Regions from separate parts of the Pantoea sp. PGP6 genome, predicted to be linked through region 3. Evidence: predicted binding sites of a transcription regulator. Region 3 holds the regulator's gene; each other region holds the start of a gene.

Region 1 (10,235 bases), 1.8 Mb from region 3:
ACGGCACCGCCGTGATTTATCAGTAATTAACTGTTGAGAAGGGGTTCGTTATGAAAAGTATCAGTATGATGGTGGTGGCTGCGCTACTCGGCAGCCTCTCCTTTGCCAGCGTGGCGGCTCAGCAGGTCACTCAATCGCCGCTCGATCAGCAAAAAATTGGCGTGATCAGCGCGACAGGTAGCACCAACCTGACCTCGCTGGAACAGCAACTGTCAGACCGGGCCAGCGATGTCGGTGCAAAGTCTTTCCGCATCACTTCGACCTCTGGCAACAACAACCTGCATGGCACCGCAGTCATTTATAAGTAAACCGCAGTCATTTATAAATAAGATGAAACAGGCTTCAGATAACCACTTATCTGAAGCCTTTTTTCTAGCCGTTACTGCGTAATTGCGGGTAGCGGCGGAAGATATAGACACACCACAACAGCGCGACCAGACCGATCATCCCACCGACATTGCCCACATCCGCCATCTGCAGATGCAGACTGACCTGATTACCCAACAGCGCACCTGCGCCAATGCCGATATTATAAATACCCGACATCAGCGACATCGCAACGTCTGTGGCATCAGGCGCCAGTGATAGCACCCGTACCTGCATGCCCAGGCCAATCATCATCATCGCCATTCCCCAGATCACACACAGGGTGGAGATTGCAGCAGGACGGACCGCAGCAAAAATCAGCAGTCCCATGCAAAGTGTAATCAGCGCGATGGCGGCGATCAGCAGACCAGAGGGGAATTTATTACCCAGCGAACTGAACAGTACGCTGCCGATAATGCCGGCCGATCCGAACAGCAGCAGCAATAGGGTGGTGAAGTTCTCACCCGAGTGGGCCACCGCCTGCATAAAGGGTTCGATATAGCTATAAGCGGTGTAGTGCGCGGTCACCACCAGCGTCACCAGCAGATACATACTGACTAACGCCGGACGACGGAACAGCATCGGCACGCTGCTCAGTGAACCGGTATGTTCACTCGGCAGACGCGGCAGGATCCGCACCAGCATAATCATCAGCACCAGCGCCGAGAGGCCAATGGCACCAAAGGTGGTACGCCAGCCGAGATACTGACCCACCACGCGGCCAATTGGCACGCCCAGCACCATCGCAAGCGCCGTACCGGTTGCCAGCATGCTCAGCGCCTGGGTTTTCTTGCCCGCCGGGGCGACGCGGATCGCCAGCGATGCGGTGATCGACCAGAACACCGCGTGCGACAGCGCGATACCGATACGCGAGACGATCAGCGAACGGAAGTCCCACGCCACGGTTGACAGCACATGGCTGATGATAAAAATCAGGAACAGCACGCCGAGCAGCATTCGTCGCTCAATATTGCGGGTCAGCAGCATCAGCGGCAGCGAGAGCAGCGCCACCACCCAGGCATAGATGGTGAGCATAATGCCGACATCAGCGGTCTGCATCGAGAAATCAGCTGCGATATCCGATAGCAGGCCAACCGGCACAAATTCGGTGGTGTTGAAAACAAAAGCGGCAATAGCCAGCAACACCACGCGAAGCCAGGCAGTTTTACGTGAAACAGTCGTTGATTGCATGAGGAGTCAAATCAGTCAGAACAGCGAATTCGGATGTGGCAGAAACATCCAGCGAAAGTGACCTGCGTCACAAATTACTGACTATTGTAGTGAATAAACCGGGAAGAGGAACCTTATAAACCGTTTTTAATCCTGAATATTTTTTATCGCCCTGTGGCAGGGCGATAGCCTGAGGTTATTGACCGCGTCGCCGTGCCGGCATCATGCGCATCAGGGTGTTGTCTTTCAGCAGATAATGATGAAACAGCGCCGCCGCCGCGTGCAGTCCGATTAACCAGTATCCAAGCGGAGCCAGCGTCTCATGCCAGCCAATCAGCATATCCGCCAGATCAAAATTGGGTTCCGCCGCCACCGGCATGCTGATGCCAAACAGCCACCATTCACGGCCTTTCAGATAGCGTGATGTCAGACCGAGTATCGGCAGAGTAATAAACAGCGCATAGATAAGGGTGTGAGTCAGATGTGCCAGCCCGGTCTGCCAGCGTCGGGCGGCAGGAACAATCGGCGGAGAACGATGCCGGGTACGCAGCACCAGACGAGCAATCATCAACACCAGCACCGACGCGCCCGCGCTGAAATGGGTGATGATCATCGCATAACCCTGCCATGAACCGCGCTGAGCAAAACCGCGCAGTTCAATGGTGGCGTAGGCCGTCGCCACCAGTAAAAAGGTCAGCCAGTGAAGGGCGATCTGAGAGCCCGCAAACTTTTCCCGCATGGTAAAACCCGTTAAAGAGAATCAGGAGTTCTAACATAACGGAAAATGGCGGAAAATCTTAACAAATTAGCGCAGCGCGAGCCTTGCTCAATCGCGGTCAGGCTAACGTGAGGTCAGGGTATGTTTCAGGGCCACACCAGGCTGTGGATCAGCATCGGAATGGCGAGGGGATGGACAGCAGGTTTCACAGCCCATCGCGCCAGAATAATACTTTTTGGCCTGCAGGATAGCCGCATTGACGTGGTAAAAACTGCCGAGAAACAGCCGGTCAGCCGGCGCGGGCAGGAAGGGGCAGCCCGCAGCATGCACCACATGGTTATGGTTGTAACCTGATTGTTTGTTCACGTAATAGTAGAGAGCCACAGGCGGTCCTTTTTTGCTGTGTTAAGCGACAGAAGTAAGCAAATGTCACAATCAGACCGATTATAGCGGGAAAAGCACATTATGTTCCGGCTGGCCCTGAAAGTTGTCTCAACAGCGCAGATAAAATCGCCCGGCGCAGTGGCCGGGCCAGCAATTCAGAGGGAACAGGGGATCAAAGCTTTTTACACTGCAACCGCCAGGCCACCAGCAGAGCCAGCAGTAGCAGGGCGCTGATAAACAGCGTGATACCCATCCAGCCATAGTTATGCCAGAACACCCCGCCCAGCGTCCCGGCCACGCTGGACCCGACGTAATAGCTGAACAGATAGAGTGAAGAAGCCTGACCGCGCGCACGGCGGGCTCGTGGACCAATCCAGCTGCTGGCAACCGCATGGGCGGCAAAAAAACCGGCGGTGAACAGCATCATGCCGGGCAAAATCAGCCACAGCGAATTAAAGGCAGTGAACAACAGGCCAGCCAGCATAATCGCGGTAGCGCCGAGCATCACCGGCCCCCGTCCCAGCCGGCTGGTTAACGCACCCGCTTTCGGCGAACTCCATGAGCCGGTGAGGTAGACCACCGACAGCAGACCCACCACTGCCTGGCTGAGATGCCAGGGCGCATCCAGTAAACGGTAGCCGATGTAGTTAAACAACGTGACAAAGGCTCCCATCAGCAGAAAGCCTTCTGCAAACAGCCACGGCAGCCCTTCATCGCGCCAGTGCAGACGAAAATTAATCAGCAGGTTACGGGGGCGCAGAGAGGTGGCGCGGAAATGGCGCGACGCCGGCAGGATTTTCCAGAACATCACCGCTGAAGCCAGGGAAAAGCAGCCGATAACCGCAATCGCCACCCGCCATGAGAAAAAGTCGGTCAGCACCCCGCTCAGCAGGCGGCCACTCATGCCGCCGATGGAATTACCGCTGATGTACAGCCCCATTGAGAACGCCACCACCCGCGGGTCCATCTCTTCACTCAGATAGGTCATGCCGACTGCGGCGACCCCGCTCAGCGCCAGGCCCATCAATGCGCGCATGATCAGAATGCCGTGCCAGCTGGTCATGGTGGCGGAGATCAGGGTACAGAGGGCGGCCAGCATCAGCGCGGTGACCATTACAGACTTGCGTCCGACCGCATCAGACAGCGGGCCGGTCACCAGCAGGCCCAGCGCCATCAGTCCGGTGGAGATGGAGAGTGACAGGCTGCTGGTCGCGGGCGACACGCCAAACTGCTGCGACAGCACCGGCAATATTGGCTGGACACAGTAGAGCAGGGCAAAGGTGGCGAGACCGGCTGAAAACAGGGCCAGCGTGACGCGCATAAACTGCGGCGTTCCGCGGGTAATCCAGCCCGATGCAGCCAGCGATTCTGGCGATCTGCATCCTGCGTCATCCGCAACGGTTCCTGCATGAGTAGTGCGACCCACAATCTTTCCTTAGTGATAAAAAACCTGTCGTCAGCTTAGAAAAGGCTGATTATGATGTCTAATATATTAATAATCTCAAATAAGACGTTAAAGATATGAATATCGAGCTGCGCCATCTGCGCTATTTCATTGCGGTCGCCGAAGAATTGCATTTTGGCCGGGCGGCGCTGCGGCTGAATATTTCTCAGCCGCCGCTCAGTCAACAGATTATTCAGCTTGAGACTGAAACCGGTGCCCGGCTGTTTAATCGTACCAACCGCAGCGTGCAGCTCACGGCCGCCGGTCAGCAGTTACTGCAGGATGCGCGCACCATTCTGTTGCAGGTGGAACAGGCGGCTGACCGGGCGGCGCGGCTGCATCGTGGCGAAGAGGGAGAGCTGCGTATCGGCTTTACCTCCTCAGCGCCGTTTACCGCGGTGGTGTCCGATGCGCTGTACCAGTTTCGCCAGCGCTGGCCGCAGGTGCATATTCAGATGCAGGAGATCAACACCCGCCAGCAGCTGGCCCCGCTGCATGACGGGCGGCTCGATCTCGGCGTGATGCGCAACACGCCGCTGCCGGCAGATTTGCGCCACCAGCTGCTGTTGAGTGAACCGCTGTATGCGGTGGTGCACTGGGCGCATCCGCTGGCCACGGCAGACAGGATTTCGGTCAGTGCGCTGGCGGCTGAGCCGTTTGTGTTTTTCGATCCGCAGGTCGGGACCGCACTCTACAGCGACATCCTGGCGCTGCTTCACCGCTACCAGATTAAGCCCTACATCACCCAGGAAGTGGGTGAGGCGATGACCATTCTCGGTCTGGTGGCGACCGGGCTGGGCGTGTCAATTTTGCCCGCCTCATTTCGCCGGGCGCAGCTGGCTGATGTCATCTGGCTGCCGCTGGCAGAAAGTGATGCTATTTCTGAACTGTGGTTAGTCTGGTCCGCAGAGCGCGAAATAAATGAGCAGATGCGCCATATGATGACGTTACTGCAGCAAAAAAAGGCGTAACTCTGGCCGGTCCCGACGACAATGTGTGCGATAAATCACATTTCTAATCAAATATTTGACGCTGCCGCCTGATCTGCCTCACCATGACGCATGTTTATTTAGAAGCGCGAAAATAACCGGGAGCAGGGTTGTGAATCTGGACAGTCAACCTGGCCATATTGACCAAATTAAGCAAACCAATGCAGGCGTCGTTTATCGATTAATTGATCAATTCGGTCCTATTTCGCGTATCGAACTTTCCCGACGCGCCCAGCTCGCGCCAGCCAGCATCACTAAAATCGTGCGTGAAATGCTGGATGCCCATCTGGTGCAGGAGACGGAGTTTCAGGAGCCAGGCAGCCGCGGCCGTCCGGCGATTGGGCTGATCCTCGACACTGACGCCTGGCACTATCTGGCGATTCGCCTGCACCGTGGCGCCATGACCTTTACCCTGCGCGACCTTAGCAGCCGGGAACTGGTGGAGGATAGCCTGCCGCTGCCGGATGAATCGGCTCAGCCGCTGCTGACCGCACTAATCGACCAGGTTGACGCCTTCTTTATTCGTCACCAGCAGCAGCTGGAACGCCTGACCGCCATCGCCGTGACCCTGCCAGGATTGATTAATGCCGCTTCTGGCGTGGTGCACCGTTTGCCCGGATATCAGGTACGCGACATGCCGCTCGGCGATGCGCTGGCGGCCCGCACCGGGGTACCGGTATTTGTTCAGCATGATATTTCCGCCTGGACGCTGGCAGAATCGCTGTTTGGTGCCTCACGCGGCGCAGAAGATGTGATTCAGATTGTGATTGATGAAACGGTCGGGGCTGGCGTGATCAGCGGCGGGCAACTGCTGCATAAACGCGGCCGGGCGCTGGTGGAAATCGGCCATACCCAGATCGATCCCTACGGCCAGCAGTGCTATTGCGGCAACCACGGCTGCCTCGAGACGGTGGCCAGCATCGGCAGTCTGCTGGCGCTGGCCGCTCAGCGTCTGCCGACCCAGCCTGACAGCCTGCTGCACAATCAGCCGCTGACGCTGGCATCACTCTGTGCGGCGGCGCAGTCCGGCGATCGACTGGCGCGCGACACCATTGCCAGCGTTGGTCATCATGTGGGCCGCATCCTGGCGATGATGGTGAATATCTTTAATCCGCAACATATTCTTATCGGTTCACCGCTCAATGCCGCGGCAGACGTGCTGTTTCCGGCGGTCAGCAACACCATTCTGCAACAGTCGCTGCCCGCTTACAGTGCCAGTATTCAGCTGGCACCCACTGCGTTTAGCGAGCCGGGAACGCTGGGCGGCGCGGCGCTGATCAAAGATGCACTCTATAGCGGTTACCTGTTAGTGAAGCTATTGCAAGGTTAAGCCTGACTAATCTTGCGCTAACGCAATCTGTTCTCATCTTCCATTCCTTAAAATGCGGATTATTAGTAGGGTTAATCGCCGATTAGCCGTAACCGGTTTGAGAGGAGAAGTAGAGTGAAGAGACTATTTGTTACCGGCACCGACACCGCAGTCGGTAAAACCGTGGTATCGCGTGCGCTGCTACAAAGTTTTATCAAAGCAAACCTCAGCGCAGTCGGATACAAACCCGTGGCGCGCTGCGCAGTAAAAACCGCTGACGGCCTGCGCAATAAAGATGCGCAGGTGCTGCAAAGTGCCTCTTCTGTTGCGCTGCCGTATCAGGCCATCAATCCACTGCTGTTTGAGGAACAGGAGATCGCTACCCATAGCGGTCAGGTGATCCACTACGAATTACTGACGCAGGGGCTGAATAGCCTGACGGAGCAGGCAGATCGGGTGGTAGTGGAGGGCACCGGCGGCTGGCGCAGCCTGATGAATGATGCGCGTCCACTCTCTGGCTGGGTGATTGAGCAGCAGTTACCGGTAGTGCTGGTGGTGGGGATTCAGTCTGGCTGTATCAGCCATGCGTTGCTCACGGCTGAAGCTATCCGGCAGGATGGATTGCCGCTGGTTGGATGGGTTGCCAACCGCATCAATCCGGGCCTGGCGCAATACAGCGATATCATCGAAGTGCTGCGTGAAAAAATCCCGGCACCGCTGCTGGGTGAACTGCCGTACCTGCCGCGTGCCGAACAACGCGATCTGACCGCCTACATCGATATCTCACTGCTGGATCGGCCCAGCCTGCATCATGTGAGTGCAAAGATCGCCTGATCATGAAACAAAACAAGTCATCTTCCCCGGTGGTGAACGTAAAGTTGCAGGTTCGCCACCGGCCACATCAGGAAATTTTATCCCGATTTTTCAGTTACCTGGCCTGAGAGGCGAGATGACGCTGAGGTAATGGCGCAAAAAATGCATTAATCCGGCTAATCACTGTTGCCGGAGCACCGTCATGTCGCAATCACACGAGCAAAGTTTGTTATATGGGCTGGATGCCCGTATTGGTCCCGTCCCGGCGTTTTTCGCCGCCCTGCAGCATCTGCTGGCCAGCGTGGTTGGCATCATCACTCCGCCGCTGATTATCGGTTCGGTATTGGGGCTACAGGCCTATATTCCCTACCTGATCAGCATGTCACTGTTGGTCTCGGGCCTTGGCACGTTTTTACAGGCCCGGCGCTTTTTCGGCGTCGGAGCCGGGATGATCTGCCTGCAGGGAACCAGCTTCGCCTTTCTGGGGGTGCTGCTGTCAGGCGGCCTGATGGTGAAGGCGCGCGGCGGATCGCCAGAAGAGATCATGGCGATGCTGTTCGGCTGCAATCTGGTGGCAGCGCTGATCCCAATTCTGATTAGCCGCTGCGTCGGTCCGTTACGCAAAGTGCTGACCCCGGTGGTGACCGGCACGGTCATTACCCTGATTGGTATCAGCCTGATCAAAGTCAGTATCACCGACTGGGCTGGCGGTCACAACGCCCGTGATTTTGGTGCTCCCGGCAATCTGGCGCTGGGCGCGCTGACGCTGCTGGTGATCGTGGCGCTCAATCGTGCGCGTAACCGCTGGACCAGACTGGTGGCGGTCGTGGCCGGAATTGTAGTGGGCTGCATCGCGGCAGCGTTAACCGGCCATCTGCAACTGAAAGCGCCGGACCACAGCGCGGCGCTGGTGCTGCCTGCGCTGTTTAAGTTCGGCTTTGCCTTTGACTGGACCATTTTCTTGCCGATTGCGCTGGTGTCGGTGATCGCGGTGATTGAAGCGGTGGGCGATCTCACCGCCAATTGCCTGATATCACAACAGCCGATCGGCGGCACCGCGTTCCAGCAGCGTCTGCAGGGCGGCATTATGGCTGACGGCGTCAGCTGTCTGCTGGCAGCCATTTTCTCGGCATTCCCGAACACCACCTTTGCGCAAAACAATGGGGTGATCCAGATGACCGGCGTGGCCAGCCGCTATGTCGGAATGGTGCTGGGGTTGATGCTGGTGCTGCTTGGTCTGTTCCCGGCGGTCGGCTCTCTGTTACAGCAAATTCCGCCGCCGGTGCTGGGCGGGGCCACCATCGTGATGTTCGGCAGCGTAGTTGCCGCCGGCATCCGGGTGATGACGCAAACGCCTTTAGGACGCCGTGAGATGCTGATCGTCGCGGTTTCTTTCGGCGTCGGCCTGGGCGTTGAAGCGGTGCCGGAAGTGCTGAAACAGTTACCACCGCTGATCAACACCCTGTTTGGTCATGCGGTCACTACCGGCGGTTTGCTGGCCATTCTGCTGAATATGGTATTACCTGAGGAAGCGCGCGCCGTCTCTGTCGTACCGGCCAAAGCGCTGAGCGGCAGCGAAGAGCAGGCATAAAAAAAGGGCCATTACGGCCCTTTTTCACTTAGCGGTGAGAGCGATTACGGGTTCAGGCGGCGGCGGGTGCGGCCTGAGCTGAGGTAATCGGCGATGTAATCCTGTGAGATCTCACCGCTGTAGCGACCCTCTTCATCGACAATCGGCATCCAGACGGTGTTGTGCTCATACAGTTTTGACAGCACGACGCGCAGGTTCTCTTCCGCTTTGCCGGTCACCTTAAAGGTGTGCAGGCGCTCTTCACAGCGGCCGCTGGCGTTACGCGCCTCACGCCGTTTCACAAAGCCGAGCGGCTTGCCATCTTCATCCACCACGGTAATTGAGCGCATATCATTGTCATCCATGGTGCCGAAGGCTTCTTCCAGTGAGGTTGATCGCTGTACGGTGATGGTGGGCTGCTGATCGGTGACGTCACCCGCCTGCACCAGCAGCAGGCGTTTCAGCGTCCGGTCCTGACCGACAAACGATCCGACAAAGTCGTTGGCTGGTGTTGCCAGCAGCTCGTCCGGGCTGGCGCACTGCACAATTTTACCCTGACCAAACACCGCGATTCGGTCACCGAGCTTCAGTGCTTCATCGATGTCATGACTCACCAGCATCACGGTTTTCTTCAGCTGACGCTGCATATCAAGAAATTCGTTCTGGATGACTTCACGGTTGATCGGGTCGACCGCACCAAAAGGCTCATCCATCAGCAGCACCGGAGGATCAGCCGCCAGCGCGCGGATCACCCCAATACGCTGCTGCTGGCCACCCGACATTTCACGCGGGTAGCGATGCAGGAACTTGCTCGGATCCAGCGCCACCATGCTCATCAACTCGGTGGCGCGCTCCCGGCAGCGTTTCTTATCCCAGCCCAGCATGCGCGGCACCACGGTAATGTTCTCTTCGATGGTCATGTTGGGAAACAGGCCAATCTGCTGGATCACATAGCCGATGTTACGGCGCAGCGTGGTGGTGTCCTGAGTGCTGGTATCTTCGCCATTGATCAGGATGCGGCCGCTGGTGGCGGGGATCAGGCGGTTAATCATCTTCAGAGTCGTGGTTTTGCCGCAGCCCGATGGCCCCAGGAGCACGCACATCTCACCGGCTGGCACTTCCAGGCTAACGTTATCCACCGCTTTCATGGTGGTGCCGTTTTTCTGGGTAAAGGTTTTCGTCAGGTTTTCCAGTGTAATCATTATCGAATTCCCTTAGGAGTCAGCGCCTGCTGCAAACGGTGCAGCAGCCAGTCAAGAACAATCGCCAGCAGGCAAATCATTAACGCCCCGGCTATCAACATACGAATATCACTGCCGCTGATGCCGTCGAGCAACAGCTGACCCAGGCCACCGGCACCAATCACCGCGGCAATCGCCATGACGCCGACGTTCATCACTACCGCGGTGCGGATACCGCCGAAAATCACCGGCAGGGCCATCGGAATTTCCACCCAGCGTAATCGCTGCCAG
Region 2 (10,235 bases), 3.6 Mb from region 3:
CCCATTCGGTCAGGATTGCGTCACAGCTCAGCACGCGCGGCACGTTGCCGGGTATCAGCAGCGACGACCACACCTCATTATGCTGACCTATCAGCTGTTCTGCGCTCACCCAGCGGCGATCGGCGGTGGTATGCGCATCTGCCGCCACGGTGATGCGATAGCCGGCGCTGGCACCAACTTTAATGGTGGTATCCAGGCAGTAGTCTGTGGCACAGCCGCAAATCACAAATTCCTTCACCGCCAGCGTCTGAAGCAACGCAGCCAGACCAGTCTGCCAGAAGCTGTCGCAGGCCGTTTTAGTGATAAAATGCGCGCCGGCAGGCTGGTGGATCTCGGGCAACAGCGCAAAAGCATGACTGCCTTCAGGCAGGCTTTCCTCGGTATGCTGGATAAACACCGTGACATCGGCCCGCTCAGTCAGACGATTTATCTGCGCCACCCGCCCCTGCCAGTCAAAACGCGGCGTAGCGAATACGCCATTTTGCATATCTATAACCAACACCACTCGCTGTGCCATGCTTGATCCTATCGCGACGGAAAAAAGCAGTGTTGCCTGGCACCAGGCGGATGAATAGCAATATTTTGCATTTTATCGTCCATCACAGGCATGCTGAACTGCCTGTCGGTTAAATGAGGAGAGTGAAGTGGAGGGCGTTCCGGCTATTTTTCCCTGCGAGACAGATCGCGCGCAGTTTCAGCAGCTGTCTGAGTTACCCGGTGTGGAACTGTATCAGGCTCACATCTCTCGCTACGCCTTTGAACCGCATACGCATGAAGCCTTTGGTATCGGCACTATTGAAGCTGGCGCGCAGCGCTTTCGCTATCGCGGCACCCAATACACCGCACCCAAAGATTCGCTGGTGATGATGAATCCGGATGAACTGCATACCGGGGAATCCGCCTGTGCCGAAGGCTGGCGTTATCAGATGATCTATATCCAGCCACAGTTAATGGATGAGCTGACCGGCGATCGCGGCTGGTGGTTTAATGAGGCACTGCTGACTGATTCCCGTCTGGCCCAGCCGCTGTCGCGCACCCTGGCGGCACTGTGGCAGGCGGACTCGGTGCTGGCACGTCAGGGATTGCTGTCGGAACTGTTATTGCAGATTCGGCCGCTGGCGCGGATGGCGTCGTCCGCCCGGCTTCAGCCAGCGCATCGCTTCGATAAGGTACGTGATTACCTGCGGGAAAACCTGGCGCAACCGGTGCGCCTTGAGGAGCTGGCGGCGCTGGCAGCATTATCGCCCTGGCACTTTTTACGTGCTTTTCGCCAGCATTATCATGTGACGCCGCATCAGATGCTGATGGCCTTTCGGCTGTATGATGCCAAACAGCGGCTGGCGCAGGGGGAGAGTGCAGCCAGCGTGGCGGCTGCGGTGGGGCTGACCGATCAGGCTCACCTGACCCGCGCCTTCGCCAACCGGTACGGTATTACTCCGGTCCGCTATCAGAAACAGGTGCGCCAGGCCTGAAAATCGCAATCTGCTACAAGCCTTTCCCGCCTCATTTCGCCACACTGCGCCAGACAAACGATAAAGGGAAAAATTATGCTCGCTGGCGTACTGTTTGCTGTGACCGCAGGTCTGATGTGGGGACTGATCTTTGTTGGCCCGTTGCTGGTGCCGGACTATCCCGGGGCGTTGCAATCAGCTGGCCGCTACGTTGCCTTTGGCCTGATTGCGCTGCCGCTGGCGTGGCACGACCGCCGTCGATTGCAGCGGCTGGTTGTGGCTGACTGGCGGGAAGCGGTAAAGCTTTCGCTGGTGGGCAACCTTCTTTATTACGCCTTTCTCGCCAATGCCATTCAGCGCACCGGCGCGCCGGTCTCGACCATGATAATCGGTACGCTGCCGGTGGTGATCGCTGTCACCGCGAACCTCTGTTACGGTCATCTTGAAGGGCGACTGCCGTGGCGGCGACTGTTTCCTGCCTTAATACTGATGGCGGCCGGGCTGGTGTGCGTGAATGCTGCCGAGTTGCAGGCTCATGGCAGCACGCTGGACATCGGCCGGTATCTCACCGGGATTGTGCTGGCGATGCTGGCCGTGGTGTGCTGGACCTGGTATCCATTGCGTAACGCGCGCTGGCTGCGCACGCACCCTGAACACCGGCCTTCTACCTGGGCTACGGCGCAGGGGCTGGTCACGCTGCCGATGGCGCTGGTGCTGTATGCGCTGGTCAGCGCTCAGCTCGCCTGGCAGCAGCCTGACTTCACGCTGCCGTTTGGGCCTCATCCTCAGGTCTTCATTCCGCTAATGCTGGCGATTGGTCTGCTCTGCTCCTGGCTGGGGACGCTGTGCTGGAATGCCGCCAGCCAGCGCTTACCCACTGTATTGATGGGGCCATTGATCGTTTTTGAAATCCTCTTTGGCCTTTTGTGGACTTTTCTCTGGCATCAAAGCTGGCCGCCGCTGCTGACCGTGGCCGGCATTATTTTTCTGATGGCTGGCGTGCTGTGGGCGATGCGGATAAAACCGCAACCGCAGGTGGTGGCGATCAACGAGTAACGCTGCCAGTGGATAATCTTTGTTCTGTCGCGCGGTCAGCCGTCCGCGCGGCTTTTTAAGATTAAGTCGCATTCCGATTTGAACGATTTTGCACCCATATTCGCTACGTAATCGATTTCATACCTCACATCCGGCCGGACAGGCCGCTTCATCTTCACGCCATTGACGACAAGCCAAGGCTAAAAAACAGCCAGCACAGGTCAGAATCAGATCCTTTTTGATGTGTAACGCCGGGGCAGTGGTTGAAATTCATCCATTAATGAGACGAATTTCGGCCAGATAATGGCGATTAAGTGATTAACGACCTGCTGTCATTGCCTTCCGGACCTGAAGAACGGCGACTAAAAACCACTATTAACTTCATTCATTGATAAAAGAGTAAGAGAATTCCGCCGCTGCGTTTTTATTTAAAGATTAACGTCTGGCATCATTGATGCGCACTAAGGATGCAAAATGAGTAGGCACATAACGTTAGTGATAAGCAGTAATAAACTATTTATCCTGGATTAATCCTGGGGAAAGTTTTGCCGAATGACACTACTCGCGAATTAAAGCGTAACCGCAAAAATGGGGATTAGATCCATCATTAACTTAAAGGCGAGTAGGTTATTTTGAAAGCGATGTTTAAGCCGGCTTAACGGAATGGATGCAATTCAGTTCCGATGATTAGCCGAGCTTAACGAAGAAACATGAGACCCCAATCCCGCCGAAACGGGATTGGGAGAGGGGAAAGGTGCGTAGAATGCGAGACTTTTGCTGTTGTGAATCAATTTTACCGCAAAAAAAGAAGCTTAGCCGTGAAGCCATTCATTAGTTATAAATGGAGCGGAAAAGGGTGCCGCAATTGTCCTGTTAAATGATCTTCATCTCTTCTGGTAAGAACAAATCTCAGCGTTAAGTCTAAAAAGCGCGGTAGCATTGGGTTTAGCGATTCTCTGTGCCGGACGGATAATGATATACACTGCGACTGATATCTAATAAACGACAGCTGCGACGGGTGCCGATGTCGAAGGTGCTCTGCAGGAAGTCGACCGCCTGACGTTTTTCATTCGTAGTAAAGAAGTTCTTCAGAACGCTTTGCAGCATCTCCTTATCAGAGTTCAGGGTTTGCAGTTCACGGGTAAGGTTCTGCAGTTTTTCCTCCAGCTCTTTGATTTTTCTGCCTTCTTCGGAAGACAGCCCAGAAAACTTCTTCTTCCAGCTGTAGAAAGTTGCTTCAGAGATACCCAGCTCTTCGCAAATCTCTCTGACTTTAACGCCCGATTCAGAAGCTTTAATGGCATTTGTGATTTGATCTTCGCTGTATCGTGACTTTCTCATAAATGCTCTTACCTTTCTTATCGATTAATGGATGAGAATGACTTTAATAATTCCTGGCACTGTAAGTTTCTATTAATGCAGTATTAAAGTGTGCGTATTGAATTGCGAAGGTTAAATTAAGATATTTAGAATAAATATCATCATGGGATAAATCTTATTTTATTCCGATCCGAGGGGCGCGCCTTCCTGGAGGCGGTTTTTTGTTATAAATTCATCGCATCCCAAATACGAAAAAATTCTACGTACGTTGGATATTTAGCATAACCGACTTGATTAATTTAGCGGTTATGACTCATGAAGATTGCACTATTTTCAGGCTGAAATCGTTTCCAACCGAACCGATTCGCGCCAAATATAATAAGAATTGTCCTGAATTTATTCTCCGGATCATGATGTGATTCTCAATTTTCGGACCAGCTTGGTTTGAAGTCTTACATTTTCGCCAGGCCCACTGAGCGCTTATTAATTCGTTACAGGGATGTTGTACCGAAGCGGTTGTAGTTGAGTAATACTAAGGAAGAGTCGATGAAATTGAGCGTAATGTCTAATGCCGCCTGGATGATGTCTGAGAAGATCATCTCCGTGTTTGGCGTCATATTTGTGACTTCTTACGTGGCGAAATCCTTTGGCCCAACGGTGTTTGGCCAGATGGCGTTTTCAACCTCACTATTTGCGATGGTGCAAACCGTTGCAATCTTTGGCACCGAAACCATTCTGTTTAAGCGTGTCAGTAAAAATGCGTCGAAAGGCTTACGCCTGATGACCATCGCGCGTACCTTGCGCATGGTGCTATTACTGCTCACCTCGGTGCCAGTCTTAATCTGGGTCTGGTACAACATGCAGGAAAATTTCCTGGCATTTGCACTGGCCTCATTTGTTGCCTCGGTTTTTGTCACCCAGGATACGTTCAGCGTTTACAACAATGCGCGTCTTGCCTCGCGTCTGAATACCATCGCCAATGCGGTCGGCATGCTGCTGAGTTTCGCTATCAGCTTCACCATCGCCTGGCTGCGGCTGAATCCGCTGTGGCTGACGCTGTCGATTGTGGCGGTGACGCTGGTGCCTTACCTGATCAAGCGGCACAACTTTTATCAGGAACACCAGGATCAGATGCCGCCGCGTGAAAAGCGGACTGCCTATCTGCGTTACCTGATGTATGCCGGTCTGCCGCTGGCGATCTCCAGCATCTTTATTTCTGTCCAGGTCAAAGCGGCGCAGATGTTCCTGGCGGGCACCGCCCCGGCGCGCGACCTTGGCCTGTTTGCCGCGGCTAATACCATTTCTGCCTCGTGGATTTTTATCCCGGTGGCGCTGATTACCTCCTGCTTCACTGAAATCTTCAGAGAGCGTGGCGAGGTGGCCATCAAGCTGGCGGCCCGGCTCAATGGTTACGTTATGGGTGTTTCATTGCTGATGCTGCTGGTCATCTCGTTATTCGGCGAGCAGATCATTATCGCGTTGTATGGTCCGGAATTTACACAGTCAGGAAGTCTCATAACGTTGCTGTCGATAGCGACCAGCTTTTCGGCAATGGGGACAGTAGCTTATCGCTACATGGTTAAGGAGGGAGGGTTTAACTATCTGCTGAAGAAAATCATTTGTCTGATGGTCATCAGTTTGCCGCTCTCATGGTGGTTGATTCAGGGCCACGGCATCATGGGAGCCGCGTGGAGCGTTTTCCTTTCAGAGCTTTTGTCCCTGACCGTCATGAATTACTTCTTTAAAAACGGCGTCATTCAAAAGATTCAAGTTTCCTCACTCAACTACAAAACCTACAAATGAGGTCCGATATGCTCAAGTTGAAAGAAGAACTCAGAAGAAGTGTGCAGTACTTTATTAAGAAGATGCCCTGGGCGTACCAGGACCGCATCTACTACTTCCACAAGTTCAGAAAGCTGCCCAATCTGCGTCAGCCGAAAGTGTTCAACGAAAAGGTGTTGTACCGTAAATTTGTCTATGGCGATTACCAGAACTATGGCCGCCTGTCGGACAAATATTCGGTGCGTGAATTTATTGCCGAAAAAATCGGTAATGAATATCTGATTCCGCTGGTACACGAAACCACTGACCCGACCACGCTGAACAGCTTACCGTGCTGGAAAGGGACGGTGATTAAGCCGAACCACGCCTCCAACATGGTGGAGATTCTGCTGGAAGAGCCAGACGCGCTGCGCAAACAGCAGATTATTCACGACTGCTACCGCTGGCTGAAGACCGACTTCGCTAACGAAGCACGTGAGATCCACTATCGCTACATCAAGCCGCGCATCCTGGTGGAGAAATACATCGGTGATGGCAAAAGCGCGCCGATTGATTACAAGTTTCACATGTTCAACAAGCGTGATGGCAAGTTCGAATATGTGCTGCAGGTGATCTACAACCGCTGCCAGCCGCTGCTGTCGATGAACTTCTACGTGAATAACCTCAACGAGGCGTTTCACAAGATTCGCGATACCGGTCTGGATGTCTCGCCGATTCTGCCGTCACTGCAACATGCGCTCGATCTGAGCAAAAAGCTGGCCAGTGATTTCGATTACGTGCGGGTCGATTGGTATATCCATGAAGAACAGATCTATTTCGGTGAACTCACTTTCACGCCGGGTGCAGGCCTGGTGACCGGATTGGATCGGGGTTTAAACCAGATGATGGGAGATATGTGGATTCAGGACCGCCGCGGAACGCAGAGACCGGGCGTCACAGTGCAGGATGTTAATATCCCTGCCATGTTGAAGAAAGTTTAAGCACACACAGCAATGTAAAAAACCCCGCCTGGCGGGGTTTTTTATTGGCAAAAATCAGGCTATCGACGCGACAGTCTCAGCGTATCACTCGATCAGGGCATCGGCCATTCAGCAGGCGCCTGACTCATCACGTCGATAAAGGCGTGCTTAGAGATTTCCATGAAGTTGTGCACGTTTTCCATGCTCAGGGTAATTCCCATCAGACCGGTAACGAACCAGCAGGTCATGCCTAAACCAATCCCGCCACACATGAATGCCATCACATGATGACTATCCTGACGCAATTTGGTTTTCAGGGTGCTGGCGAAAAACATCATTACTGCGCTCAACAATTCCCAACGCATAACAAGCAGACTGGTGGTTAACGTAGCCATCGGCCGGACCTCAATATCAGTTAGTATTCCTGACAATTTGCGGACATCACCGGCGGCGGAAAAGCGTGTCAGGAAGTGCTTTAGCGCCGTCAACCCAAGTTCATAGTGTGACTTGAGTCACATTATATCACCCGATTTGAAATTTTGAACAAAATTTGACACTGGTATGGCAGGAAATTGTTGCAGATATGAACAGCGGGAAGGGCAAATCAGAGAGGCGATCAGGCACGCCCGAAGACGGGCGTCCTGACAGTTAACGGACCGGGCAGCACTCGCCGGTGGTGCGCTGGGTAAAGCTGGCCATGCTGTCATTGCAGCCGAAGCTCAGCAGGCGAGGGCGCTGAATCGCCTGACGGCGCATGGTGTGACGGTAGGCGGTAGGGGTTTGCGAGAACTGGCGGCGAAACACCCGCGAGAAGGTCTGCTGCGAGTCATAGCCGTACTGCATCGCGATATCAAACACCGGGCGCTGGGTCTGAGACAGCGCTTCGGCTGCCAGCGTCAGACGGCGTTCACGGATATAGCCGCCAAGCGTCTGTTTGGTGACGGTACGGAACATCCGCTGCAGGTGCCATTTCGAATAACCCGATTTTGCTGCCACTTCATCAATGGACAAACTTTTGTCCAGATTCTGGTCAATCCAGTGCGTCAGGGAATGAATGATCTCTTCTTGCATCATGGCCTCATCCTTCTGGTGCTTAATAAGCGGTAATGGGAGTTTAGTCGTTTTGATGGGAAGCGAGTATAATTCCTCAAGTTAACTTGAGGTAAAGAGCCAGATGAAAAAAGATCGCAACTACCCCAAACCGGTATTAACGCCGGGCGAAGTGGCGCGCCGCAGCGGCGTCGCGGTGTCAGCGCTGCACTTCTATGAAACCAAAGGGCTGATATTCAGTACCCGTAACGGCGGTAATCAGCGGCGTTACAGCCGTGATGTGCTGCGACGCGTGGCTATCATCAAAATTGCGCAACGCATCGGTATTCCGCTGGCGACCGTCAGCGACAGCCTTGAGCATATTCCGGCCAATAAGCGGATGTCGGCCCCGGAGTGGGACGCCCTGACTCAGCACTGGCGCGAAGAGCTGGATAAGCGCATCGAAACCCTGACCCGGTTGCGCAACGACCTTGATGGCTGTATCGGCTGCGGCTGTCTGTCGATGCGCGATTGTCCGCTGCGCAATCCGGGCGATCGGCTGGGTCAGCAAGGGTCAGGAGCGGTGCTGCTCGACCCGGAACAGGACGGTAACCATCCGGACGCGGAGTGACGTCTATACTGGTGGGAGGTCAACACACAGGGAATCATGATGATCACCGTTCACCATCTCGAGCAATCACGTTCACATCGGGTGCTATGGCTGCTGGAAGAGCTGGAAGTGCCGTATCAGATCAAACGTTATCAACGCGAGCCAACCATGCTGGCGCCCGAGGCGCTGAAAAAAGTGCATCCGCTGGGAAAATCACCGGTGATTACCGATGAAAACCGGGTGGTGGCGGAATCCGGGGCGATTCTCGAGTATCTGGAACAGAAATATGATCACGAATTCCGGCTGAAGCTGAGTGATGAAGAGTCGCTGTTGCAGTCGCGCTACTGGCTGCACTACGCCGAGGGTTCGCTGATGCCGCTGCTGGTGATGAAGCTGATCTTCGGACAGATGGGGAAAGCGCCGGTGCCCTGGCTGCTGCGCCCGGTTGGCGCGGCGTTTGGCAAAGGGGTGCAGAAGGCCTGGCTCGATAAACAGCTGCAACCGCATATGAAAATGATTGAGCAGCATCTGGCGGCTAATCCGTGGTTCGCGGGTCAGCGCTTCGGTATCGCCGACATTCAGATGAGCTTTCCGCTGCTGGCCCTGGCGCAACGTGTCGGGATGGAGCAGATGCCGGCCAGTCAGAAATGGCTGCAAACCGTTCAGCAGCGTGCTGCCTGGCAGCGGGCTATCGATCAGGGCGGCGAACTCTCTCTGCCAGGTTAATCCTCTCTCTGCTGGCGTACCGTTTTTTTTCGTGCGGCGCTGCCAGTTGTTCAGCGTTTAAAAATGTCTGTAACTTCAACGCCTCAGCCGATGCGGTCAGCCGCTGCCTGGCCGAAAACGGCGCTCACCACCTGATCTTTATGCTGATTAATGTCCTTCCGCCAGTTGAAAATGTGCCGGTAAACGCCGGATAATCGTTTGCCTTTTTATCTGGCGGTCCTTTGACTGCCAACTATCTGCGGCAAGGTAAACGTTTGCCTGGCGGAATTACTCCATCAGCGCAGCCGGATTACCCGCTTATTTCAGGGACAGCGACGGTCGCAGAGCGATCCACACTACAAAAAATCTTTGAGGCTCAACTATGTCAATTGAATCACGCCCGGCCAGTGGAAAACTGGACGCCTGGTTCGCGATCTCGGCGCGCGGCAGCAGTGTGCGTCAGGAAATTCTGGCCGGACTGACTACCTTTCTGGCGATGGTCTATTCGGTCATTGTGGTACCGGGCATGCTCGGTAAAGCCGGTTTTCCGCCAACCGCGGTATTTGTCGCCACCTGCCTGGTAGCCAGTTTCGGCTCCATCCTGATGGGGCTGTGGGCCAATTTGCCGATGGCGATTGGCTGCGCCATTTCGCTGACCGCCTTTACCGCCTTTAGCCTGGTGCTGGGCCAGCACATCAGCGTACCGGTCGCGCTCGGTGCGGTATTCCTGATGGGGTTGCTGTTTACCCTGATCTCGGTGACCGGCATTCGGGCGTGGATCCTGCGCAACCTGCCAATGGGCGTGGCGCATGGCACCGGCGTCGGAATTGGATTGTTCCTGCTGCTGATCGCGGCGGATGGCGTCGGTCTGGTGGTAAAAAACCCGGCACCGGGTTTGCCGGTTGCGCTGGGTCAGTTTGCTACTTTCCCGGTGATCATGACGCTGCTGGGACTGGCGGCGATTTTTGGCCTGGAAAAACGGCGGGTACCGGGCGGCATTCTGATGACGATTATCGCCATTTCGCTGCTCGGGCTGATCTTCGATCCGGCGGTGAGCTACAAAGGATTGTTTGCTCTGCCGAGCCTGCGTGACGCCAGCGGTCAGTCGCTGGTGTTCAGCCTCGACATCATGGGCGCGTTGCAGCCGGTGGTGCTGCCGAGCGTGCTGGCACTGGTAATGACCGCAGTATTTGACGCCACCGGCACCATTCGCGCGGTGGCGGGGCAGGCCAATCTGCTGGATAAGCAGGGCCAGATTATCAATGGCGGTCGCGCCCTGACGACCGATTCGGTCAGCAGCCTGTTTGCGGGCCTGGTCGGCGCGTCACCTGCGGCGGTGTATAT
Region 3 (10,235 bases):
TGTTGCCTTTTACCAGGCCGGGCACCTGCGCTTCCGGTACGCCGCTCAGCCGTGACAGCTTGCTGAGATTATCAGGCTGCTTCAGCCAGCTATCAGGATTGTCGAGATAGGATTGCTGCGCGGCCAGCGCGCTGCGGGCAAAGGCGGTGACGATCTCCGGATGCTGCCGGGCGAAGTCTTTGCGCACCACCCAGACGTCGAGAGTGGGCGATCCCCAGCTTCCCACCTGCGCAGAGTCGGTTAACACCTTGCCGTTTTTCTCCAGCTCATTGACTGCAGGTGCCCAGACGTAGGCACCATCAATGTCGCCACGCTGCCAGGCAGCGATAATCGCGGGCGGCTGCAGATTGACCAGCTGCACCTGTGACGGCTTGATGCCCCAGTGTTTCAGCGCCGCCAGCAGGCTGTAATGGGTCGTAGAGATGAACGGCACGGCGATGCGTTTACCGATCAGATCCTGCGGTGTTGTGATGTTCTTCTTCACCACTAAGGCTTCAGAGTTACCGAGCTGAGAAGCCAGCAAAAAGGCTTCGATGGGCAGCTTCTGCGCCGCAGCGACCGCTAACGGACTGGAGCCGATATTGCCGATTTGTACGTCGCCCGACGCCAGCGCGCGCAGCACACCGGCACCGCTGTCAAACTTACGCCAGTCAACGCTGGCACCACTCTCTTTGGCGAAACTGTTGTCCGCCTGCGCCACCTTGGCCGGTTCGGCAGAAGTCTGATACGCCACGGTGACATTGACCGCGTCCGCCCGGAAGGCCAGCAGCGCCAGCGCTGCGGCTAAAAACGTTAAACGTGCTGTAACTGCCATGATTGCTACCCCACCCTTTTTATGATGGAAGCAGTGTCTCTGGCGGCAATAATTTCACCAAGGAATTAAAAATTATCCCTAATAGAAATAAGTTCTTAGATCACTATCTGCAAAACTAAGCTAAAAATCGCAAATGCTGAAAACAGCGCCAGCATAAAAAAATGTCAGGCGCTCACATTCGGCCTGTGCTATTGATATGCGTTCCCGTTTCTTGCTTGTAAAAGGTCTTTGTGTTCGATGTCGATTGAGAAAGTCGCTCAGCTGGCTGGCGTCTCTAAAGCCACGGTGTCGCGGGTTCTCAACGCCCATCCCGGCGTCAAACCCGATACGCGTGAGAAAGTGCTGTCGGCTATCGCCGCCTGTGACTACCAGCCCAACTTATTAGCCCGACAACTGCGCACGGCGCAAAGCCACATGCTGCTGGTGTTGATTTCGGACATCACCAATCCCTTCTGCTCGCGGGTGGTACAGGGCATTGAGGCGGAAGCCGAGCTGCACGGTTATCACATCCTGCTCTGCCACTCCGCCTCGCAGTTACAGCGTGAAGCCGCCTATCTCACGCTGCTGACCGGCAAAGTAGTGGATGGCGTGATCACCATGGATGCGGCGTCGGGACTGCAGGATTTGCAGCACATCATTGCAGGCGCGCCGTGGGTCCAGTGCTCGGAGTTCGATCCGGCTATCCCGGCCTCTTCCGTCACCATCGATCATCTCGACGCGGCACGCGATACCGTCCACTACCTTGCCGGCAAAGGCCGCAAACGCATCGGGCTGGTTAACGGGGATATGCGCTACCTCTATTCGCACCATCGTGAACAGGGCTACCAGCAGGCGATAAACGCGCTGGGACTGCAGTGGTCAGGGGTCGCCTACGCCAGCGATATCTCCACGGAAGCGGGCAGCCAGGCACTACAACAATTACTGGCGATGCCGCAACCGCCGGATGCGATTTTTGCCGTGTCGGATGTGCTGGCTGTGGGGGTGATTCATGCCGCGCTGCAAGCGGGGCTGCGCGTGCCGGAAGATCTGGCGGTAGTGGGTTTTGACGGCATTCCATTTACCGGCAGCCTTAACCCGCCGCTGACCACCATCGAACAACCGATGTATCAGCTCGGGGCGCGAAGCGTGCAGCTGTTGTTGCAGAAAATCCGTCAGCCGCACGCGCCGGTAATCCGTGAAGTCCTGCCCTGGAAGCGCGTTGAACGCGCCTCCAGTTAACTCAGTGCCAGATCAACAGCACGCAGGCTGCCGTCAGCAATCCCATGGCGAGATTAAAGATTTTCCAGGCGCGGCGGCTGCGTAAAATGCGGCCAATCATTGCGCCGAATCCCATCCAGATCAGGCCGGACACCAGATTGACGATAAACATGCCGAGACTGATCGCCATCACCGATTGACGATAGGCATCGCCAGCCAGGCTAAAGCTGGCGACCGCGCCCAGCGCCATCAGCCAGGCTTTGGGATTGATCAGCTGCAGTAATCCGCCCTGCCAGAACGGCATGGGCGACTCCGGCACCTGATCGGTTTCCAGTTTTTCGTAGCTGGCGGTGGCAATTTTCCATGCCAGCCACAGCAGGTAGAGGCTACCGGCGATTTTCAGCACCAGATGCAGTGAGGGATAGAGCAGGATCAGTCCGCCGACGCCAAACGCCACCATCAGCAGCATGACCTGCATGCCGATCATGATGCCAATCATCAGAGGAATGGTCCGCAGGAAGCCAAAATTGGCGCCGCCCGCAGTAAGTAACATATTATTAGGGCCTGGCGTGATCGCGGCGACCCAAAGGAATCCTAACATCGACAAGAAAAGACTCAGTTCCATAGCAATCGGGTGCTCCTCACCCCCAGCAAGCAAAAAACCTATCGAAGCTAACAGCGCGATATGGAACAGACAAGCTTTTACCCGATGAAATTAATCGCACCCGACACGGATCAATTTACGCCGTTAGCCGGCATGCGCAATGCGCATCTGCAAACGGTACTGCCACGCCTGCTACGGCGGCAGATCAAGCTCGATCCTCACTGGCAGCGTCTCGATCTGCCCGATGGCGATTTTGTCGATCTCGCCTGGAGTGAAGATCCGTATCTGGCACAGCACAAACCCCGGGTGGTGCTGTTTCACGGACTGGAAGGCAGTTTCCACAGCCCCTATATCCACGGGCTGATGGAAATTTGCCGCGCACGCGGCTGGCTGGCGGTGGTGATGCACTTCCGCGGATGCAGCGGCGAACCTAACCGGCTGAACCGTATCTATCATTCCGGTGAAACCGAAGATGCACGCTATTTTCTGCACTGGCTGCAAACCCGCTGGGGTCGGGTACCGACCGTGGCGGTGGGTTTTTCGCTCGGCGGTAACATGCTGGGCTGCCTGCTGGGTCAGCAGGGATCCGATGCGCCGGTTGACGCGGGCGTCATCGTCTCCGCGCCGCTGCTGCTGGAGCCGTGCAGCGTCAAACTGGAGCGCGGCTTCTCGCGCTTTTACCAATACTATTTACTGGCGCAGCTGAAGAAGAACGCCCGGCGCAAACTGCACGCCTGGCCGGAAACGTTGCCGGTGAATCTGACGCAGCTTAAAGCGCTACGCCGGCTACGCGACTTCGATGACGCGATCACCGCCCGCGCCCACGGTTTCAGCGATGCGGCTGACTATTATCAGCGCGCCAGCGCCCTGCCCTGGCTGAAACAGGTCGATAAGCCGCTGCTGATCATTCATGCCAAAGATGACCCGTTCATGAGTGATGAGGTGATCCCGCACAGCAGCCAATTATCTGCCACTATTACTTATCAACTGACGCCGCACGGCGGTCACGTTGGCTTTGTCGGCGGGACGTTGCGCCAGCCCGAAATGTGGCTTGAACAGCGCATACCCCAGTGGATTGCCCCTTTTCTGGATACCTAACGTTGTGATTATTCCCTGGCAACAGGTCTCACCTGAGACGCTTGAAAATCTGATTGAAACTTTCGTGCTGCGTGAAGGCACCGACTACGGCGAGCAGGAACGCAGCCTGAGCGAAAAAGTGGCTGACGTGCGCCGTCAGCTGGAAACCGGCGAAGTGGTGCTGGTGTGGTCGGAACTGCATGAATCGGTCAATATTATGCCGCGCAAAGAATTTCGCGGCTGATGCAGCCGGCGGCAATTCATGTTAACAATGCGCATGGCCCGACTTCACAGGGAGCTTTTTTATGTCAGCACGCCATCCGATAATCGCCGTCACCGGTTCCAGCGGCGCGGGGACCACCACCACCAGTCTCGCGTTCCGTAAAATCTTTCAGCAGCTCGATCTGCACGCTGCCGAACTGGAAGGCGACAGTTTCCACCGTTTCACCCGGCCTGAAATGGATATGGCAATCCGCAAGGCGCGCGATTTGGGCCGTCATGTCAGCTATTTCGGTCCGGAAGCCAATGACTTTGGCCTGCTGGAGCAGAGCTTCAGGCAGTATGGGCTCAACGGCCAGGGCCAGTCGCGTAAATACCTGCACACCTATGACGAAGCGGTACCGTGGAATCAGGTGCCGGGCACCTTTACGCCGTGGCAGCCGCTGCCGCAAAACACCGATATCCTGTTTTACGAAGGACTGCACGGTGGCGTGGTGACCGCCCAGCATAACGTAGCGGAGCATGTCGACCTGCTGGTGGGCGTGGTGCCAATTGTTAACCTCGAGTGGATTCAGAAGCTGGTGCGTGACACCAGCGAACGCGGCCATTCGCGTGAAGCGGTAATGGATTCGGTGGTGCGCTCAATGGAGGATTACATCAACTTCATTACGCCGCAGTTCTCGCGCACCCATCTTAACTTCCAGCGAGTGCCGACGGTCGATACCTCAAACCCGTTCGCTGCCCGCGCTATTCCGTCACTGGATGAGAGCTTTGTGGTGATCCACTTTCAGGCGCTGGACGATATCGACTTCCCTTATCTGCTGGCGATGCTGCAGGGCTCGTTTATCTCGCACATCAATACGCTGGTAGTGCCTGGCGGCAAAATGGGTCTGGCGATGGAGCTGATCATGGGTCCGCTGGTGAAGCGGCTGGTGGAAGGCAAGCGGATAGAATAAGAGGCCAGCAAAAACCGCTCTGAGAGCAGATGTCTTTAACAAAGAGAGTAAAACTGGCTTTCCTGCGGCTAAAGACTTACCCCTGGGCAGGCTTCAGGGAGCATACACCTTTCGCAAAGACGCAAAACCGTTATCGCTGGCAGGCTCAGCACGGGCCATCCCTGGCCCGCGATGCTTTGCTACAGGCATATGCTCCCTTCGCTTCACGTCCGACAACCGCATCCGGTTTCAGGAAGGTCGCTACAGACAACCTCTGGGCAGAAAGAATCTGGCAGCAATAGATAAGTTCAACACGCTGGGAACCGGGTCAGAAGAGGAAAGCGTCCCGCCGCCCGGATAAAAACGCCGGGAGCGTTTTTGAACAACGCAAAGCGTTGGCCCGGCTACGGGCGCGCCTCAGGGATGAGGTGCGTAATCGCGCAGGCCGAGCGGCCAGGGATTGGCTTAAACGACTTTCCGATCTGACCCGGTTCCCTGCGCAGGCACAGTATCAAAACGGATTCCCTGCCCAGGCACAGTCTTAAAGCAACCTGCATCAGATACTGGAAGTGAAGTTAGCAGGTCTGCAATGACCCTTGCGGCTACTACAGTTCGATCACTTCATAGCTGTGGGTGATGGTAACCCCTTTGCCCAGCATGATGGCGACCGAGCAATATTTTTCAGCAGAAAGATCCACCGCGCGTGAGACCGCCTTATCCTGTAGCGCTTTGCCGCTCACGATAAAGTGCAGGTTGATGTGCGTAAAGATTCGCGGCGCCTCTTCACGACGTTCTGAGGTCAGTTTTACTTCACAATCAGCCACATCGTTGCGACCTTTTTGCAGAATTGAAACCACGTCGATGGCGCTGCATCCGCCCGCCGCCATCAGCACCATCTCCATTGGGCTGGGCGCTTTATCACCCGAATTGCCATCCATTAATACCTGATGTCCGGATGACGACTCACCGAGGAATGTCAGCCCTTCTACCCATTTCACTCTTGCCTGCATGATTTTCGCTCCAGAATATGCGGTTTTGCCGTCAGAGTACGCTTTCGCCTGGTAAACAGCAATCCAGAGAAATCCGCCGTTAGCTGAAGCGAGACAACAGAAGACAGTCGGCAAAAGCTGTGCTACAAACAGTGCTGAAAATATTTTTCGTCACCCGATGGCGAAGCCGGGAAGAATGATGCGCACTGCGCCGAATGCAGCCCGAATAATTTCCTGTAAGGGAAACGCTTGAAGCTTTCATCGCCTGACAGGGAAACTGCCCCCTGTATTTTGGGCACGATTACAACAGAGGATAATAGCGAATGGTTCTCGGCAAACCGCAAACAGACCCTACACTCGAATGGTTCCTGTCCCATTGCCATATTCACAAGTATCCATCCAAAAGTACGCTGATTCACCAAGGTGAAAAAGCTGAAACGCTTTACTACATCGTGAAAGGTTCCGTTGCGGTTCTGATCAAAGATGAAGAAGGCAAAGAGATGATTCTTTCTTACCTGAATCAGGGCGATTTCATTGGCGAGCTTGGCCTGTTCGAAGAAGGTCAGGAGCGCAGCGCCTGGGTACGTGCCAAAACCGCGTGCGAAGTGGCGGAGATTTCTTACAAGAAATTCCGTCAGCTGATCCAGGTTAACCCGGATATCCTGATGCGACTGTCGTCGCAGATGGCGCGTCGCCTGCAGGTTACGTCGGAAAAAGTGGGTAATCTCGCTTTCCTCGATGTGACCGGACGCATTGCTCAGACTCTGCTTAACCTGGCGAAGCAGCCAGACGCCATGACGCATCCCGACGGCATGCAAATTAAAATTACTCGTCAGGAAATTGGCCAAATCGTTGGTTGTTCACGTGAAACCGTGGGCCGTATTTTGAAGATGCTGGAAGATCAGAACCTGATCTCTGCACACGGCAAAACCATCGTCGTTTACGGCACCCGCTAATTCCTGTCACCCACGGCGTGATGGCAACATCGCGCCGTTATTGTTTGTGTTGGGCCGATGTGGCGTCGAATTATTTACCATCCTGAAGTCAATTACGCCTTGCGGCAAACCCTGGTGCTCTGTCTGCCAGTGGCGCTGGGCTGGCTGGCTGGCGACCTGCAAAAAGGTCTGCTGTTCTCGTTAGTTCCCGCCTGTTGCAATATCGCCGGTCTGGATACCCCGCATAAACGCTTCTTCAAACGCCTGATTGTCGGCGGCAGCCTGTTTGCGCTCGGCAGCTTTCTGATTCAGTGGCTGACGCAGCACGCCATTCCGCTGCCGCTGATTCTGTTCGCCTTGCCGTTGCTGCTGGGGGTCACCGGCGAAATCAGCCCGCTGCACGGCCGTCTGCTGCCCGGCACCCTGATCGCCGCCATCTTCACGCTGAGCCTGATTGGCCGTATGCCGATCTATGTGCCGCCGCTGCTCTATATCGGCGGCACGCTATGGTATGGGCTGTTTAACTGGTTCTGGTTCTGGCTGTGGAAAGAGCAGCCGATGCGTGAAAGCCTGAGCCTGATCTACCGTGAGCTGGCCAACTATTGCGACGCCAAATATACCCTGCTGACTCAGCTGACCGATCCGGAAAAGGCCCTGCCGCCGCTGCTGGCGCGTCAGCAAAAAGTGGTCGATATGATCACCACCTGTTACCAGCAGATGCACATGCTTTCCGCCAGCCGGGATCACAGCCATAAGCGGCTGACCCGCGCCTTTCAGGTGGCGCTGGACCTGCAGGAGCACATCTCGGTCAGCCTGCATCAGCCGGAAGAGGTGCAGAAACTGGTGGAGCAGAGCCATGCCGAAGCGGTGATCCGCTGGAACGCCCAGACTATTTCGGCCCGCTTACGGGTGCTGGCGGATAACATTCTCTATCACCAGTTGCCGGATCGTTTTGGCATGGAGAAGCAGCTCAGCGCGCTGGAAAAAATCGCCCGCCAGCATCCTGACAATCCGGTGGGAAATTTCTGTCTCTACCACTTCAATCGGATTGCGCGGGTGCTGCGCACCCAAAAACCGCTCTATCAACGTGACCTGATGGCCGATCGTCAGCGCCGTCTGCCGCTTCTGCCGGCGCTGCGCAGCTATCTGTCCTGGCGTTCGTCGGCACTGCGCACTGCCGGGCGCTTTGCGGTGATGCTGATGCTGGGCAGCGCGCTGGCGCTGTTTTTTAACATCCCTAAACCGTACTGGATTCTGATGACCATTATGTTCGTCAGCCAGAACGGCTACAGCGCCACCCGCGTTCGCATCCAGCACCGGGCGCTGGGCACCTTTGCCGGCCTGGTGATTGCGGCTGCTACCTTACGCCTGGCGGTGCCGGAGTCGCTGGTGCTGCTGATCATGCTGGTGATCACCTTTATCAGCTACCGGTTTACCCGCCAGTTTTACGGCTGGTCGATGATCGGCTTTACGGTGACGGCGGTTTACTCGCTGCAGTTGCTGTCGCTGAATGGGGCGCAGTTCCTGCTGCCGCGCCTGATGGATACGCTGATGGGGTGCCTGATCGCCTTTGGCGGAATGTTGTGGCTGTGGCCGCAGTGGCAGAGTGGCTTATTGCGGCAAAACGCCCATGACGCGCTGGAAACCTATCAGGATGCGCTACGGCTGCTGCTGGGGGCGGAACAGTCACCGGAGAAACTGGCGTATCAGCGGGTACGGGTCAATCAGGCTCACAATGCGCTGTTTAACTCCCTGAACCAGGCGATGCAGGAACCGGCTTTTAACGCTCAGTACCTCAAGGATATGCGTCTGTGGGTCACCCACAGCCAGTTTATTGTTGAGCACATCAATGCAATGACGATTCTGGCGCGTGAACACACCATGCTGACCGCCACGTTAGCTGAGCGTTATCTGCAGTCCTGCGAAATTGCGCTGCAACGTTGTCAGCAGCGACTGGAATATGATGGTGCCAGTTCGCAGGTTAACCTGCTGGATGAGCTGGAAAACATTAATGAAGGGCCGGTCACGGTGGTGGAACAGCATGTACGCCGCATTCTGGATCATCTGAGCGTGATGCACACCATTTCATCTCTGGCGTGGAGCCAGCGACCGCAACATGGCCGCTGGCTGAGCAGACGGTTACGCAAAAACTAAATCAGCCGGTAATCACCTTGCCGACGGCGGTGGCGAAGCGGCGCATACCCTCTTCGATGTCGGCGGGTTCGATGATCAGCGAAGGTGCAAAACGCATCACGTCCGTGCCGGCCACCAGCACCATTACCCCTTCAGCGGCTGCCGCATTGAGGATATCGCGCGCCTTGCCGGCATGCTGAGGCTTCAGCGCCGCGCCAATCAGCAGGCCTTTGCCGCGAATATCACTGAACAGATCGTACTTCGCATCAATCGCCTGCAGCGCGCTGACAAACTGCTGACGCCGGACGCCAACGCCTTCCAGCACTGCCGGGGTATTGATGATATCCAGCGCGGTCTCGGCAATGGCGCAGGCCAGCGGATTGCCGCCGTAGGTGGTGCCGTGCACGCCAGGGGCCATGGTGGAGGCGATCTCATGGGTAGTCAGCATGGCGCTGACCGGGAAACCGCCACCCAGCGCTTTGGCCGAGGTCAGAATATCGGGTTGCACGCCATAGTGCTCATAAGCAAACAGCTTGCCGCTGCGTCCCATACCGCTCTGCACTTCATCCAGCACCAGCAGTGCCTGGTATTGATCGCACAGTTCACGCAGCCCGTGCATAAACTCTTCGGTTGCGGGCACCACGCCGCCCTCACCCTGAATCGGTTCGACCACGATAGCGCAGGTATGATCGTCGATAACCGCCTTAACCGCAGCCAGATCGTTGAACGGCACGTGGACGATATCGGCAGGTTTAGGGCCAAAGCCATCGGAATATTTTGGCTGTCCGCCGACCGTCACGGTAAACAGCGTCCGGCCGTGGAAAGCATTGTGGAAGGCGATGATCTTACTTTTGAACGGGCTGTGACGTTTGCAGGCGTAATAGCGTGCCAGCTTGAACGCCGCCTCATTCGCTTCTGCACCGGAGTTGGCGAAAAACACCCGCTCGGCAAAGGTGGCATTGATTAACTTGCTGGCGAGACGCAGTGCCGGTTCGTTGGTGAAGACGTTACTGGTATGCCACAGCGTTTCGCCCTGGCTTTTCAGCGTTTCCACCAGCGCAGGATGGCAATGGCCGAGCGCAGTCACGGCGATGCCGCCCGAAAAGTCGATATATTCTTTGCCCTGCTGATCCCAGACGCGGCTGCCCTTGCCTTTGACCGGCACGAACTGCGCTGGTGCATAAACAGGCAAAATAACGTTATCGAACGTTTCCCGTGTGACCGCAATTTTTTCGGCTGCCATTAGTGACCCCATTTGAATGATTGTTGTACCGCTGTGAAATAATAATCACAAAATATGCATAAAAAATCACTCAAAGGCAAACTATTGCG

The links. Region 3 encodes CRP, which controls carbon source genes, mostly activating them, when cyclic AMP is high. Its sites were predicted from a motif close to ATGTGANNNNNNTCACAT; they were not measured.
Region 1: a site for CRP is predicted at 5,077-5,094, ahead of mlc (sugar metabolism global transcriptional regulator Mlc). Genes of this name have one in related genera too.
Region 2: a site for CRP is predicted at 7,048-7,065, ahead of ACLIBF_RS19325 (YjcB family protein). Genes of this name have one in related genera too.

What each region holds. Positions count from the first base shown of each region.
Region 1 is NZ_JBQBMA010000001.1:2,202,404-2,212,638, forward strand. It holds gene bhsA (multiple stress resistance protein BhsA) at 1-26, shown strand, start outside; gene bhsA (multiple stress resistance protein BhsA) at 51-308, shown strand; gene ACLIBF_RS10635 (sugar transporter) at 373-1,557, opposite strand; gene cybB (cytochrome b561) at 1,733-2,275, opposite strand; gene ACLIBF_RS10645 (hypothetical protein) at 2,378-2,638, opposite strand; gene ACLIBF_RS10650 (MFS transporter) at 2,811-4,001, opposite strand; gene ACLIBF_RS10655 (LysR family transcriptional regulator) at 4,160-5,053, shown strand; gene mlc (sugar metabolism global transcriptional regulator Mlc) at 5,184-6,401, shown strand; gene bioD (dethiobiotin synthase) at 6,516-7,214, shown strand; gene ACLIBF_RS10670 (nucleobase:cation symporter-2 family protein) at 7,396-8,784, shown strand; gene osmV (osmoprotectant ABC transporter ATP-binding protein OsmV) at 8,829-9,965, opposite strand; gene osmW (osmoprotectant ABC transporter permease OsmW) at 9,965-10,235, opposite strand, start outside.
Region 2 is NZ_JBQBMA010000001.1:3,986,735-3,996,969, reverse strand. It holds gene ACLIBF_RS19355 (isochorismatase family protein) at 1-517, opposite strand, end outside; gene ACLIBF_RS19350 (AraC family transcriptional regulator) at 645-1,472, shown strand; gene ACLIBF_RS19345 (DMT family transporter) at 1,548-2,507, shown strand; gene ACLIBF_RS19340 (transposase) at 3,432-3,827, opposite strand; gene ACLIBF_RS19335 (oligosaccharide flippase family protein) at 4,353-5,609, shown strand; gene ACLIBF_RS19330 (ATP-grasp fold amidoligase family protein) at 5,618-6,568, shown strand; gene ACLIBF_RS19325 (YjcB family protein) at 6,661-6,942, opposite strand; gene soxS (superoxide response transcriptional regulator SoxS) at 7,196-7,621, opposite strand; gene soxR (redox-sensitive transcriptional activator SoxR) at 7,722-8,207, shown strand; gene ACLIBF_RS19310 (glutathione S-transferase family protein) at 8,247-8,912, shown strand; gene ACLIBF_RS19305 (NCS2 family permease) at 9,274-10,235, shown strand, end outside.
Region 3 is NZ_JBQBMA010000001.1:424,809-435,043, reverse strand. It holds gene tauA (taurine ABC transporter substrate-binding protein) at 1-814, opposite strand, end outside; gene ACLIBF_RS01985 (LacI family DNA-binding transcriptional regulator) at 1,052-2,032, shown strand; gene ACLIBF_RS01980 (LysE family translocator) at 2,034-2,636, opposite strand; gene ACLIBF_RS01975 (hydrolase) at 2,697-3,713, shown strand; gene ACLIBF_RS01970 (YheU family protein) at 3,718-3,936, shown strand; gene ACLIBF_RS01965 (phosphoribulokinase) at 3,998-4,867, shown strand; gene ACLIBF_RS01960 (OsmC family protein) at 5,452-5,856, opposite strand; gene crp (cAMP-activated global transcriptional regulator CRP) at 6,159-6,791, shown strand; gene ACLIBF_RS01950 (YccS/YhfK family putative transporter) at 6,849-8,924, shown strand; gene argD (bifunctional acetylornithine/succinyldiaminopimelate transaminase) at 8,926-10,146, opposite strand; gene ACLIBF_RS01940 (aminodeoxychorismate/anthranilate synthase component II) at 10,228-10,235, opposite strand, start outside.